DNA from 3 places in the Dietzia sp. WMMA184 genome. Region 3 is predicted to be linked to each of the others. Evidence: predicted binding sites of a transcription regulator. Region 3 holds the regulator's gene; each other region holds the start of a gene.
What was found. Region 3 encodes LexA, which represses DNA repair genes until DNA is damaged. Its sites were predicted from a motif close to CGAACANNTGTTCG; they were not measured.
Positions count from the first base shown of each region.

Region 1: a site for LexA is predicted at 2,672-2,685, ahead of CK206_RS14510 (HNH endonuclease signature motif containing protein). Genes of this name have one in related genera too.
Region 2: a site for LexA is predicted at 2,484-2,497, ahead of CK206_RS03970 (HNH endonuclease signature motif containing protein). Genes of this name have one in related genera too.

Region 1 is NZ_NXEI01000001.1:3,153,568-3,158,525, reverse strand. It holds gene CK206_RS14520 (amidohydrolase family protein) at 1-1,284, opposite strand, end outside; gene CK206_RS14515 (helix-turn-helix domain-containing protein) at 1,636-2,250, shown strand; gene CK206_RS14510 (HNH endonuclease signature motif containing protein) at 2,690-4,324, shown strand; gene CK206_RS14505 (SidA/IucD/PvdA family monooxygenase) at 4,336-4,958, opposite strand, start outside.
Region 2 is NZ_NXEI01000001.1:851,185-856,142, forward strand. It holds gene CK206_RS03955 (GNAT family N-acetyltransferase) at 1-1,349, shown strand, start outside; gene CK206_RS03960 (MmcQ/YjbR family DNA-binding protein) at 1,346-1,732, shown strand; gene CK206_RS03965 (hypothetical protein) at 1,827-2,345, opposite strand; gene CK206_RS03970 (HNH endonuclease signature motif containing protein) at 2,712-4,445, shown strand; gene CK206_RS03975 (alkaline phosphatase family protein) at 4,534-4,958, shown strand, end outside.
Region 3 is NZ_NXEI01000001.1:423,966-428,923, forward strand. It holds gene dapF (diaminopimelate epimerase) at 1-340, shown strand, start outside; gene hflX (GTPase HflX) at 394-1,842, shown strand; gene lexA (transcriptional repressor LexA) at 1,882-2,592, opposite strand; gene CK206_RS01980 (hypothetical protein) at 2,782-3,222, shown strand; gene nrdR (transcriptional regulator NrdR) at 3,334-3,789, shown strand; gene hrpA (ATP-dependent RNA helicase HrpA) at 3,800-4,958, opposite strand, start outside.

The DNA of each region.
Region 1 (4,958 bases), 2.7 Mb from region 3:
GGGGTCGACGACGACGAGGACCTCCCTCTCCGCCACCACGCAGCCCGCCCGCAGCACGATCCGGTCGGGTGGCGCGTCGGCGATCACGTCGTCGAGCCCGCCCGCCCGGACCAGCAGCAGGTCGGCCCGGAGGCCGGGCGAGGGGCCGGCGGGCGGCAGACCCATGACTTCGCGGGCGCCGCCCGTGACGAGCTGCCAGGCGGTGTCCATGTCGAGGTGGGCGGCCACGATCAGCAACATCGCCGTCTCGGTGGCGTCGGAGCGGCCGACCGGGTTGAACGGGTCGCGCACGTTGTCGGCGCCGGCGGCGACGGTCACGTCGGTCTCGAGCAGGGCCCGCACCGGGGGCAGGCCGCGCGGGACCGAGGTGCAGCCGGCTCGGCCCTGCAGGTACAGGTTGGTGATCGGCAGGGTCACCACCCCGACGTCCGCCCTGCTCAGCGCGCCGGCGGCGCGGGATTGGCCCGCCCCGTCGAGCGAGCCGATGCGGCAGCAGTGCCCGGCAGTGCGGATCTGCCCCGCCGGCCAGGTCGCGACGCGGTCGGTGAACACCTCGAGCATGGCGTGGTCGCCGTCGAGGAACTCGTCCACGTGCAGGTCTATGCCGGTGCCCAGCTCTTCGGCGAGGTCCACCAGTCGGTTTGTCTCGGCGACCGGGTCGGTCGAGATGTGTGGGGCCCCGCCGATGAGGTCGGCACCGGCCGCGATCGCGGCGCGGGCCCGGTCCGACGGGTCGACCTCGTTGACCATCACCGAGATCTGCAGGTCCATCACGCCGGCGAGCTCGTCGCGGACGCGGACGAGAGCGCGGACGCCGCGCAGCGGGTCGTGGTCGTCGTGCAGGTCCACGTGGCTGCGCACCGCGGTCGTCCCGTTGGCCACGAGCTTGCGCGCTGCAGCGAGGGCGCGGGCGTGGATCTCGTCCTCGTCGACCGTCGCGGCGTAGGCCCGCCACGCGTCGATCGCCGCCCCCAGGTCGCAGCCCGGCGGCCGCGTGGCGCCCCAGCTCAGGGCCTTGTCGAGGTGGGCGTGCGGCTCCGCGGGCGCGGTGAGCACCATGTAGCCGCGGGCGTCGATCACCGATTCGCCCCCGGTAGGACCACCGCGCGTCGGGGTGGTCCCCGCATCCGTCACGGCCACGACCACCCCGTCGACGATGTCCACGTCGACCACCCGGCCGCCCTGCAGCCGGGCCCCCGCGATCCGGTCCACGTGCCGCGGCGCGACTCGCTCGGCCCCGGCTCCGCGCTGTGCATCGCGCTGTGCCGCTCGTCGTGGTTCCATCGTTCCCCTCCTCTGCCGACTTGTGCGTTCCCCGCCGACCCTCCGACTCGGCCCCTCTCGGCAGCCCGGGCTTTCTGATCGGGTGCGGCACTTGTGCATCCGACCCCGGAGCGGGATAGTGACCCCGGGTATTGATCGGATCAATAATGATGAGTGTGGTGGCCCCGTGTTTCGGCGGCATTACCCCGCTGTTCCGGCGCGGTTCCGGTGTCCGCCGATTCCGCGCCAACGCGACTACCTGCACGAACTACCGACCCCGGCAGACCGCGTCCCACCAGATCCCGCCCCGCCAGACCCCGACCCGCCCCAACCCGCCCCGACCCGCCCCGACCCGACCGCAAGGGAGGCCCCATGACCACCGCACGAGGCGACTCGCTGGACCGTCTCGGCGCGCGCATCCGGCACCACCGCCGCCAACTCGGACTGACGCTCGTCGAGGTGGCCGACCAGGCCGGGATCTCGCAGCCCTTCCTCAGTCAGATCGAGCGCGGTAAGGCGGCGCCCAGCATGTCCACGCTCGAGGGTCTCGCCCACGCCCTCGGCACCACCCAGGCCCACCTCCTCGACGCGGTCACCGCCGGCGGGGCCTCCGACACCGGCGGACCCGGAGACTCCGGCCGGGACCCGGCCCATTCCGACCGGGTCGACGTCCAGCGCTCCACCGAGGGCGCCACCCTGACCCGTGCGGAGGGCACGGTCGGCGGTCACACCCGACTCCTGCCCGGAGGCCCGGGGGGCACGCAGTTCCTCGAGTTCGTGGAGACCAACCACGTCCCGGGCCGGTTCTTCGAACACCCCGGCCAGGAATGGCTCTACATCACCCGGGGCACCGTCCTGCTCGAGGTCGGCGATTCGCTCACCCGACTCGAGGCGGGCGACGTCGCGAGGTACAACGGCACCCTCCCCCACCGGTGGTACGTCCCCGACGGCGGCGAGGCGTGCCTCATCGTCGCCCGACCGGGTTGACCGCGACCGGGTTGACCGCGACCGGGCCGCCCGACCTGCGCCTGACCAGTACGACCACCACGACCACCCACCTCACTGCCCTGGGACATCCCCGCCCCGGCGCCCTCCCTCGCGCGCCGACCTGGGGCGCCCTGCGGGGGCCGAGCAGGGCACCCCAGGTCAGAGCACCCAAGACCGTGCACCGCCCACGGCGCCACACCCTTCACCGAACCAGAAGCCGGACCCGGACCCGGACCCCCCCGAGACCGCCCGCACCACGCATGCCCTCTACCTGCGGTGCCCTGCGGAGGGTGCGCAGGGCACCCCAGGTCAGCGGGCGCCGCGGTGATCAGCGACGACGACGAGGCCGGGCATCTCCCCGTAATGAGATGACACTCGCTCGCGTGTTCGATCCAGTCTCCCTGCCCACGATGTCAGACCTAGAACATACGGTCGAACCATGACGAGCACCTCCAAGTCCGACGCCCATGATTCCGCCTCCCATGCGGCGATCGTCCCCGATGCCCCCGACCCGTTCGTGCCGCCTAAGGGGTTCACCACAGCGACCGGTCCCGCCGTCGACGTGATCGTCCCGGAGGCCTACGCCCGGTGGGATCCACATCAACAGCGCGGATATCTCGCCCAACGCCTGATCAACGCGGCCGAGGGACGCACCGTCGCCTTCGCCTACGATTGCGTCCGGGTCGCGGGGCAGCGCGACCGCCACCGGGACCCGTGGGAGACCGCCGCCTCGATCGTCAGCGCCTCGATGGCGTTGTCCCGGCACGGCGCCTCGCGTCTGGTCACCACCGCGGTCGAGTTGACCGAGCGGCTCCCCCGTACCGCGGCCCTGCTCGCGACCGGATGGATCGGCATCCTCGCCGCCCACACGATCGCCGAGGAGACCGCGATGGTCTCCGATGAGCTCATGCCCGAACTCGACAGGCGGATCAGTGAGGCACTGGCTCCCACCAGGCGCCGCACACACCCGCCGAGACTCGGCCCGCTACGAAAGATGCTCACCAAGACCGTCTCGGCGTGCGACCCGGTCGGGGCCGACGCCAGGGCGAGGGAGGCGCGGCGGGACCAGGACGTCGAGATGGTGCCGCTGGCCGACGACAGGGCCCTCATCACAGCGCACCTCACCGCGGAGACCGCCGTGGAGATCGCCGACCGTATCGAGGCCCTCGCGCGCACCGCCTCCGAGGACGACCCGCGTTCTCTCGGTGAGTTGCGTGCCGCGGGCCTACTGGCGCTGAGTCGCGGGTGGGCCTGCCTGCCCGACGTCGACGGCGAACACCCCGGTGACCCGGACGGACAGGCGGCCGCTCGGCGGGTGACCATCTACGCCTACGACGACGGCAGTCCGGACAACCGTGGCCTCACGCTGGCCGGCTACGGGCCGATCACCGGTCACACCGCCGACCAGCTGGAGCGCAGCGCTCGTCGCCGGATCGACTCACTGGCAGATCTCGCGGACCCCGACTGCTACGCGGCCCGGCGGTACACGCCCTCCGAGGCGTTGGCACGCTTCTGCAAGGGCCGCGACGGCACCTGTGTCTTCCCCGGGTGCCAGACGCCGGCCGAGAAGACCGACCTCGACCACATCATCCCGTTCGACCATGACAACCCGGAGTGCGGCGGGCACACCACGTCCGATGATCTCGGCTCCCTCTGCCGCTTCCACCACCGACTCAAGACCGAGGGAATCTGGGCTTACTACCGGGACATCGACGGAACCTACGTCTGGCTCCACGGCCCCAATCACCCGGAGGCGGATCCGGGAACGCGCATCACGACGGCCCCCGGTGGACCGCTGGCCGCGCTCGCCCCGCCGCGGCATCCGGAGTCCAGCCGACGGCAGCAGGACGCGGCCGAAGCCGGCAGGACCGGCAGCGGCTCACCGGCGTCGAGGAGGCGCCCCCACCTGCGTCACCGCCGCGCGGCGGAGCGCAGCAGACTGCGGGCCCAGGCGCACCATCGTCAACAGGAACCCCGGTCAGGGCGCCCGCCGCGCTCGGCTCCCCCGCAGGATGACCGGCCCCAGCAGGACCAGCCGCGGTCCTCGGCGTTCGATGATGAGCCGCCGTTCTGATGGCGGGGCCGTCAGTAGCGGGGTCTCGTCGGGTACCAGCCGTCGTCGGGGCGGTGCGGGCCGATCGACCGGACCTCGCGAAACTCGAAGCCCGCGAAGTCGTCCGCGAGGCGGTCCCAGTTCTCGCGAGTGATCGCGGTGGTGACCGCCCCCGCGATGCGACCAACACCTCCGTAGATGCCGGACAGCTGGTTTCCGGTGACGCCCATGGACGTGCGCGCGCCGGTCGAGAAGTGGTGCAGCCTGGTCACCCAGGGCGCGGAGCCCGGTCGGCGTTCGGTGAACTCGAAACCCGGTCCGAGGTAGGGGTTGCGTCCTGCCGGGTGGCCGGCGGCGAAGTCGTGCACGTCGGCCCACAGGGCGATGTCGTCGACGAACTCCGCGAGCTCCGGGCGCAGTCGCAGGTCGACCTCGTACCCGGTCGCGGCGATCACCACATCGGCGTGGAACCGGCCGGCGGGGGTGACGATGGCGAGCTCGGTCCCGCCCGCGCCGTCGTCGACCACCGCGACCGAGTCCCAGGCACAGCCTGTGCGCAGTGCGAAGTCGGGATGGGCGAAGCACCGCCACACCGTGTGCTGGGTCGGCGGCTGCGGCAAGCCCCCGCTGAACAGGGTGAAGTCCCACTTCGCGC
Region 2 (4,958 bases), 430 kb from region 3:
AGCGCGACCACTACGCGCGCGAGTTCGGCACCGAGGCGCTAATGCGGTGCGACCACCAGCTGCGCTCGCTGGGCCTCGACCCCGCCGACTACCGCATCCTGCCCGTGCACCCGTGGCAGTGGCAGCACGAGGTCGCGGTGGCGTTCGCCCCCGATCTCGCGCGCCACGACCTGGTCCACCTGGGCGAATCCGACAGCGAGTACCGGCCACAGCAGTCCGTTCGCACCTTCTTCGACGTGACCCACCCCGAGCGCGGCTACGTCAAGACCGCCCTCGCCGTGCAGAACATGGGGTTCACCCGCGGCCTGTCGCCGAAGTACATGCGCGACACCCCGGCCGTCAACGACTGGGTGGCCGGGGTCGTCGCCTCGGATCCGGTGTTGCGCGCGCTGGATTTCCAGATCCTGCGGGAGGTCGCCGCCGTGGGCTACACCGGCGACGCCTACCACCGGGCGTCCGCGGCCGGGATCTCGGACGAGGGGCCGCACACCAAGATGATCGCGGCCCTGTGGCGCGAGAGCCCCGTTTCGCGGCTGGCCCCCGGCGAACGTGCCGTCACGCTGACCTCGATGCTGCACGTGGACCTGCACGGGCGGTCCCTCGCCGTCGAGCACCTCGAGCGGTCGGGCCTGGACGCCCGCACCTGGCTCCGGGCGCTGCTCGACGCCTACGTGCTGCCCGTCGCGAGGTGCCTGCTCGTGCACGGGCTGGTCTTCATGCCGCACGGTGAGAACGTGATCGTGGTGATGGGCCCCGACCACACCGTGCGCCGGGCGCTGTTCAAGGACATCGGCGAGGAGGTCGCCGTGGTGCGTGACCGGCCTCTGCCCTCTGGGCTCGAGCGGATCCGCCACGTGGTGGACGCGGAGACAGCCGCACTGAGCGTCCACACCGACGTCATGGACGGGGTGCTGCGCCACCTCGCCTCGATCCTCGACGTCGCCGGGGTGCTCGAGGCGGATCAGTTCTGGGACGAGACGCGGCAGTGCCTGGAGACCCTGGCTCCCGGCGGCGGTCGCGGCGGCGAGGGTCGCGGCGGCGAGGGGCACAACGGCGAGGACCACGACGGCGGGGACTACGACGGCCGGGTGCACGACGGCGAGGTGCACCGTCCCACCTGGGAGGCGCTGTTCGCTCCGCGGTTCAAGCACTCGTGTCTCAACCGCCTGCAGTTGCGTAATACGCGGCAGATGGTCGACCTGACCGATCAGGCCGGGTCATTGCAGTTCGCGGGGACGCTCGCCAACCCGCTCGTCTCCCGGCTGGTCCGGGACGACGACACGCCGGGCGAACCGCAGCGTCCCGCCCGCCCGGGCGCGGAGCCGGCGACGGTAGCGTCGACGGCATGAACGGACGGGAACTCCAGAAGTGCGCGGCGATGCGCGCCCGCGAACTGCCCGCGTCGACTCTGGAGTTCCCGTTCGGGCCGGACTTCGATGTGTTCAAGGTCCGCGGGAAGATGTTCATGTTCCACGCGGTCGTCAACGGCGAGCGTCAGGTGATCCTCAAGGCACTGCCGTCGGACTCGATGGCCCTGCGCGATGCGCACGCCGACATCACGCCCGGGTACCACATGAACAAGCGGCATTGGATCTCGCTGCACCCCGGCGGCACGCTGACCGCGGACATGGTTTCCGAGCTGGTCACCGAGTCCTACCGACTCGTGGTGTCGGGCCTACCCCGGGCACAGCAGCCCGTCGAACCGCACGCCTTCGGGCGCCAGCAGCGTTAGGTAGGCCGACGCCCACCACCCGGATCGACCCCGCCCCTTAGCCAGGGCCTTGGGGTTGGAGTCCGGGCGCGGGGCGCGGGGCGCGGAAGCCGCCTCAGTTCGCCGGAGTCAGCGCGGCTTCGGAGACAGAACCCAGTCGATCACCCACGGACCCCTCCACCGACTCGGTGGCGGACCCGGTGTCAATCTGATCCTCGAGCGACGCGCCGACCAGCGGCACACCGGACACCACCGCGCCGACGGAACCCTGGACGTCTCCCTCGAGCAGCGCATCCGCCGACTCGGCGACCGGGTTGAGGACCATGCAGATGACTCCCACCGGAACCTGCAACGGCACGCCCATCAGGTTGGCGGCAGCGCCGGCCGCCGAACCGAGATTGCACACGAGGGTGGCGGTGGAACCCAGCGGTCCGGAGGCGTAACCGGGCAGAGAACCTGTAACGGAACCGGGCAGCAGCTCGCCAGCCTCGCCGAGATAGCCCCCCTCGGTCTCCGATGCTCCCGGGAGGGAGTCGGAGCCGGTGGCTTCCGAAGTCTGGGCGGCGGCGGCCCCCGTAGAGAAGACGAGGAGCGCGGCGGCCACGGCTCCGGCACAGGTGATGGTCTTGGTCATGGAACGCCTCCGAGTTTGGGTCTACGGGGCATCCACCCCAAGCAATCAAGAAGAGTGGATCATACATTTCGCTGAAATGGGCGATCGGTGATTGCAATTCAATGGATAGGCCAGAAGCGGAACAAACCCTTGCCTGTTCGAATGTGTGTGCGTATTATAGAACACAGATTCGATACCTGGTAGGCGGCGCACGGGCAGGGGGTGGGGCACATGGGCGGTAACGCAGACGCCGCGGCCGGTGGCCCGTCCCCATCCCCGTCCGGTGGCCCCTCCTCGGCCGGTGGTCCGTCCCCGTCTGGTGGCGGCTCCGGTTCCGCGGCGCCCGTGTCGCTGTCGGGGTTGCGGGCGGCGGCGCGGGAGGGGTGGATGGGCGAGAATCGTGCGGCGGCGCGCCGGTTCGTGGCCTGTTACGAGTTGTTTGTCGAATGCCAGCGCCGGGAGGAGTCCGGTGCGGGCGGCGGTGAGTGTCGGCCCGGTCATGCGGTACTCGATCCGATCGATGTCGCGGCCGGGTACGTGGTGTCGGCGATGGCGATCTCGACGGGCCGGGCCGAACGGATGATCACCTTCGCCCTCGATCTGCACCTGCGGTATCCGGCGATCCTGTCCGCGATGACGCAGGGGCGGCTGGATCTGCAGGCCGCGAATATCCTGGCCTCGCAGATGGCCACCGTCCACGTCGATGTGCTCGAGGCGGTGCAGCGGCAGGTCGTCGAGGAGTATCTCGCCGCGATCGAGGGCGGGGTGCGCATGGGCGAGAAAGCCATCCGCAGCAACGTCGACGCGATCATCGCCCGCTACGACGCGAACGGCATCCGCCTGCGCCGTCAGGAAGCGGCCCGCACCCGCGGGGTGCGGTTCCACAAGGGCGTCGACGGCATGTCCAGCGTCTCGGCGATCCTGGCCACCGAGGAAGCAGCCGTCCTGGCCGAGGCCCTCGACCAACGCGTGAAAGACCACAAGTACGCCGACGCCCAAGCCGCCGCCAACACCCAAGCCGACACCGCCAACCCCGGCACCAACACCGGCACCGGCGGCTCTGGCGAGGTCGAGGACTACTCGATCGCCGAGCGTCGCGCCGACGCCCTGATGTCCCTGGTGTGCGGCGACGCCGCCCCGGCCGGCACCCCCGCCCGCCCCGGCCGGCCCGGTGCGCCTGGTGCCGGGGTGGCGTTGCGGCCGAAGGTCACCGTCATCGTCACCGGCAACACCGCCCGCGACGCCGGCGGCGCCCGAGTGGAGTTCACCCGCACCGGCCAGGCCGCCCTGCAGGCCCTGCTCGACATGCTCGCCACCAGCGACGGAGCCACCTTCGAACCCATCGACCCGCGCATCGGGGCCGCCGATGACGCCCGCGCCGCCCTGCAGTACCGGCCCAGCGCCCAGTTGGCCCGCCGGATCCGGCTGCGCGATGGCACCTGCCGCCACCCCGGCTGTGCGATCCCGGCCGAGGCCTGTGATCTGGATCATGTGGTGCCGTTCGATCAGGCCGACCCCCAGCGGGGCGGGCACACCATCGAGGCCAACCTCGCGGCGATGTGCCGGCGCCATCACCGGTTCAAGACCTTCTCGGACTGGATCTACGACCTGCAGCCCGACGGCACCCTGCTGGTGCGCACCCCGGACGGTTCGACCATGCTCACCCGACCCTCCGGCCCACTCGCTGAGTACCGGCGTGATCAGGCCCACGCCGAGACCGAGGCGTGGACCCGGCAGCAACGTCGCAGCCCCGGGCCCACCGGTGAGGAGCAGGCCGACGCGGAGCCGACGTTCTGGTCGCGCCGCGCGGCCCGCCACCGCACCGAACGCCGCAACGCCGAACGCCGCAAGGCCGAACGCACCCGCACCTTTGACCCCACCCCACCCGCCCCCGGCACCGGGACGGGCACCGGGAACGGCACGAGCACAGGCGGCGCCGGTTCCAGCGCCGCCGCGGCCGAGGACGCCACGCCCGAGAAAGCCACCCCCGCCAGCGCCACCCCCGAGAGCGCCAGCCGCTGGTGGGCCCGCAACAAACCCCACCACAGCGACATCGAAAAAGGCATCCGCGCCCTACTCCACGAACGCCTCGACGAACTTATCGACCCACCACCCTTCTGACACCACGAGGGCCGCACCGAGTGAACCGAACCTCCTGGGGGCACGGATTTCCCCCACTCCGAGCGGGTCTTTGGGGGATGGTGAGGAGATGAGCGCGATCCCCGCCAACCCGTCTGACGGTTCACTGGCCGACGTCATGCCGTCAGTTGCTGCGGCCCTGGGGCTTGACCTTCGCAACCCCCTGCACCTACCGCCGGCTCGGGACGCAGTACTCGTACTCATCGACGGGCTTGGTGCGGAGCTCATCCGCCAGCACGCCGAGGAGGCCCCCACCCTCGCCGCGATGACCAGCCGCATGATTTCCGCAGGTTTTCCCTCGACAACTGCGACCAGCCTGACCAGCCTCGCGGTGGGTGCCCCGTGTTCCAAACACGGCATCGTGGGATACAGCTTCCGGATCTCCGGCGAGTCCGGCGGTCCGCCAGCGTCGTTCAATCCATTGCGGTGGACGGTCGAATCGTCGAGCGGCCCCTCGGCGATGGATCGCTTCCCGCCCCGACAGGTTCAACAACA
Region 3 (4,958 bases):
TCTGGACGCCGCGGACCTCGCCGGGCTGCGGGTGCAGGAGGCCCCCGGGTACGACCGGGCCTTCTTTCCCGACGGCGTCAATGTCGAGATCGCCACCCCGATGGTGGACGGTCGGGTCTCCATGCGGGTCCACGAGCGGGGATCAGGGGAGACCATGTCCTGCGGAACCGGAATCGTCGCGACCGCGGTCGCCGCGCTGGCCGACTCGGGGGAGGCGACGGGCGACGTCGTCGTGGTGGTCCCGGGCGGCGAGGTGGAGGTATCACTGACCGGTGCCGGGTCCTCGCTCACAGGGCCGTCCACACTCGTCGCCCACGGTCATTACCACCGTGGTCGGTAGCACACCGTCTCGAACGGGACACCGGGGGGCCCGGTGTGAGAAGATGAACCCGAATGACTACTGATCACACGGCCGCTGACCGGCCGACACGCGACCTCGATCCATCCATCGGTGAATTCCAGCTCGAGGAGAGATCCTCGATGCGCCGGGTGGCGGGGCTCTCCACCGAACTCCAGGACGTCAACGACGCCGAGTACCGCCAGCTCCGACTCGAACGTGTCGTGCTCGTCGGTGTCTGGACCGAAGGGTCCGCCGCGCAGGCGGACGCCGCGATGGACGAGCTCGCCCAGCTCGCCGAGACCGCGGGATCGGAGGTGTGCGACGCGCTCATCCAGCGCCGCGACAAGCCCGATGCCGCCACGTACATCGGGTCGGGCAAGGTCAGCGTCCTCAAGGACGTGATCGCGGCGACCGGCGCCGACACCGTCATCTGCGACGGCGAGCTCACCCCGGGGCAGCTGCTCGCGCTGGAGAAGGCGGTCAATGTCAAGGTCATCGACCGTACCGCGCTGATCCTCGACATCTTCGCGCAGCACGCCACCAGCCGTGAGGGCAAGGCCCAGGTGTCGCTCGCCCAGATGGAGTACATGCTGCCCCGTCTGCGTGGGTGGGGCGAGTCGTTGTCCCGCCAGGCGGGCGGCCGTGCCGGCAGCAACGGCGGCGTCGGTCTTCGCGGCCCGGGTGAGACCAAGATCGAGACCGATCGGCGCCGGATCCGCGAGCGGATGGCCCGTCTGCGTCGCGACATCAAGGGGATGAAGCAGGCCCGGGACACCAAACGGCACCGTCGGCGTTCCACTCCGGTGCCGTCCATCGCCATCGCCGGATACACGAACGCCGGGAAGTCCAGCCTGCTCAACAGGATCACCGGAGCCGGCGTCCTGGTTCAGAACGCCCTGTTCGCCACCCTCGATCCGACGACGAGGAAGGCCGAGTTGCCCGACGGCAGGGCGGTCGTCTTCACGGACACCGTGGGATTCGTCAGGCATCTGCCGACCCAGTTGGTCGAGGCCTTCAGGTCGACTCTTGAAGAGGTCGTCGACTCCGAGTTGCTCCTCCACGTGGTGGATGGTTCGGATGCCTTCCCGCTCCGCCAGATCGAGGCGGTGCGCAAGGTGATCAACGAGGTGGTGGAAGAGCAGAACGCGGAGCGGCCTCGGGAACTCCTGGTGATCAACAAGATCGACGCCGCGGATCCCGTGGTCCTCACCGAATTGCACCACGCGCTGCCCGACGCCGTGTTCGTCTCGGCGGTCACCGGGCAGGGTGTCGACGAACTCCTCGAGAGGATCACCCAGATCGTCGCCTCCGGGGACACCGAGCTGACCCTGTCCGTCCCGTACTCCCGCGGGGACGTGGTGTCGCGGGTCCACGCCGAGGGCGCGGTGGTCGAGGAGGAACACACCCAGGACGGAACCCGGCTGGTGGTCCGGTTGCCCGCGTCCGTGGCCGGCGAACTGGACGAGTTCGCGGTCCGCGATCCACATGACGGCGCCGCCTGACCCCTGCGGGGACGGGCGGCGCGTCGTTCGAACCGGGACTCAGAGTTTCCGGAACACCGTCACGACCTTGCCGAGGATCGTCGCGTGCTCGCCCGGAATCGGGCTGAACGACGGATTGTGGGGCAACAACCAGACTCCGCTCGAGTCGTTCCGGAAGGTCTTGACCGTGGCCTCCCCGTCGATCATGGCGGCGACGATCTCCCCGTTGTCCGCGACGTTCTGCCGCCTGACCACCACGTAGTCGCCATCGCAGATGGCGGCGTCGATCATCGACTCGCCGACGACCTTGAGCATGAACAGATCACCTGACCCGACGAGGTCCGCCGGCAGGGGGAAGATCTCCTCGACGGCCTGTTCCGCGAGGATGGGCCCGCCCGCCGCGATCCGGCCGAGGACGGGTACGTAGACGGGTTCGACCGCGCCTCCCGGACGCTGGGGCTCCGGCGCAGGTGACCGGCGGCCCCGTGACTTCTGCCCCGGGACACCGTGGACGTCGACCGCGCGCGGCTTGTGAGGATCCCGCGTCAGGAAGCCCTTCTTCTCCAACGTGCGGAGTTGATGCGCCACCGACGACGTGGACTGTAAGCCGACCGCGTCCCCGATCTCGCGGATGCTCGGCGGATAACCACGCTCCTTGACGGTGTCGTGGATGTGCAGGAGAACGCTCTTCTGTCGGTCCGTCAGTGACTCGAAATCGGGCTTCGGCATCTCGTGGGGTCCCTTCGGCGAATGGATGTTCGACGCTGTGATCTGTCTACACCCTAGTGCCAACCACCGCCTTGCGCCACACACGTGTTCGAAGAAATTCCTCTGCGAATCGTGATTGTGTCGGAGTCGCGTGATACAACTCTAGGGGAGTTCGGATTCGAACAGATGTACTGAGACAGACATACAGGTGTGCGAACCCTGATCGCACACCGTATCGAGTAGGGAGCCACCATGACCGTTGTCGAGCTTCAGTCCCACCCACGTCCGGCCGTGCGGTGGACCGAGGTCTGCCCCGATGACCATCGTGGACAGGGCGCTCACCTCGACCGGCCGAGAGATGTGTCGGTGCTCGTGCGTCCCACGCCTGCGCCGCGGCGCACGCTGGTCCGACCCGAGGGCAATCGGCTGGCCGTCACGTCCGCCCGTGCGGGGAACCTCGTCCGGCCGCGGGTGGCGGCCCGTCCGGCCACCGTCACATCGGTCGCCCCCGGTCGGCGTGTACTCGTGCGCCCGGTCTCGACGGACCGCGCGCGGGCGTGCCACGTCGAGGCCCCGGTGTCCACCGGGGTGGTCGACGACGTGCCGGCCTGGGCACTGCTGGCGTGCGGGATTGCATTCGGCGTGATCATGCTTCTCGCAGTGGCCTTCCTCGGCGGACCCGCCTACGCGTGACCGGGCAGCGGGCCTCCTAGAATGGACCGCGGGCGGCGGTCTGCCACCCCCGCGTTCCGTCAGGCACGATCCGGGACGTGTGAACTCCGGTCGACGAAGGGCCCCACGGGAATGTACTGCCCGACATGCCATCACGAGGACTCCCGGGTGATCGACTCACGATCCGTCGACGAGGGACAGGCGATCCGGCGTCGACGGGAGTGCCCCCGGTGCGGACACCGGTTCACGACGCTCGAGACGCCACTGCTGACGGTTCTCAAGCGGAACGGGGTGACCGAGGCGTTCAGCCGGGACAAGGTCGTTCGCGGTGTCCGCCGCGCGTGCCAGGGACGATCGGTCGACGAGGACGCTCTCCGTCGCCTCGCCCAGCAGGTCGAGGACGCAGTGCGCTCCGGCGGTGTGTCCGAGGTTCCGGCCCACGAGATCGGGCTCGCCATCCTGGGCCCTCTGCAGGATCTGGACGAGGTCGCCTACCTGCGTTTTGCATCCGTGTACAAGCAGTTCAGCTCGGCCGACGACTTCGAACGCGAGATCATCGCCCTCCGAGAGCGTCGCGCGAGCCGCTGACCGCGCAACGTCATCTGGACGACCGTGGGGCGAGCGCAGACGCCACCGCCTTGTCGATCCGCTCTGCCGACACTGGACGGGCCGTACCCAGTGACTGCGCGAACAGCCCCACCCGGTACTCGGCGAGCATCCACCGCAGATCCCGGCACGCCCGCGCCCCGCCCGGCCGCCGTCGCAGGGCCGCGCATGCGTCCTCGACGGTCGACTCGGAGCGGCTCAACTTCGCCGTGAGCTCGCCGTGCCGGGCGGGAGACTTCTCCGCGAGGTCCAACCGGACACCGACCGCCCGCACATGCCGCTCCAGATGTGGGAGCACATCCGAGGGATGGCGGGCGAGGAATCCCCGCCCGACGAGGAAGTCCAGCGAGGGACGGACATCGTCGGCGACGTCTGCCGGCACCTCCGCCAAACGGCCCGACACGGACTGGGCGGCCATCAGCGCGGGAACCGCCGCCGAGATCGCGGACGCCACCGCACCGGGGACCTCCGCCCTCGCAGTGGCCTGGATATCCTGGAACTCCGCGACCGTGAGAACCGGTGAGCCCTTACGTCGGGCGATGATCCGCCCACTCGCGGCGAGCGACGCATCCGAGACCAGGGACTCCATCCCGCCATGCGGGTACTGGGTGAGCGCGAGCCGCTGCTGGACCGGGCGACCGCGCAGAATCGATGCCGTCGAGACCAGGCCGCCCGAGACCAGCGTGAGCACCGCTGACGCCTGGGTGGATCGACGCTCGTCCTCCGTGGCGCACGCCACGACGTGGATGCCGTCCCCACCGACACGCAGGGCGGGGTAGACGGTCACCTCGACCCCGTCCACCGAGCCGGTGACCGACTGCGGGAGATCGCCGATGGTGTCGGATGTCCACTCCCGGTAGGGCCCCTTGTCCGGTACGAGACGGGCGTTGAGGGTCGCCCGCACCCTGTCCACCAACCGGGTCCTCAACTGTGCGAGATCCGTTCCCGAGGCCACGACCTCGTCACCGTCGACCACCTCGAAGCGCATCCGGAGGTGGCCCGGCAGCTGGTTCTGATCGAAGTCCCGCGGATCGACCGTGGTACCGATCCGGGCAGACAACGCTCGCGCGAGAGCCACGGACAAGGGGGCGGAGCGGGGCGAGACGTCGCCCGCCAACAGGGCCGCGAATTCCGCGGGCGGAGAACACAGC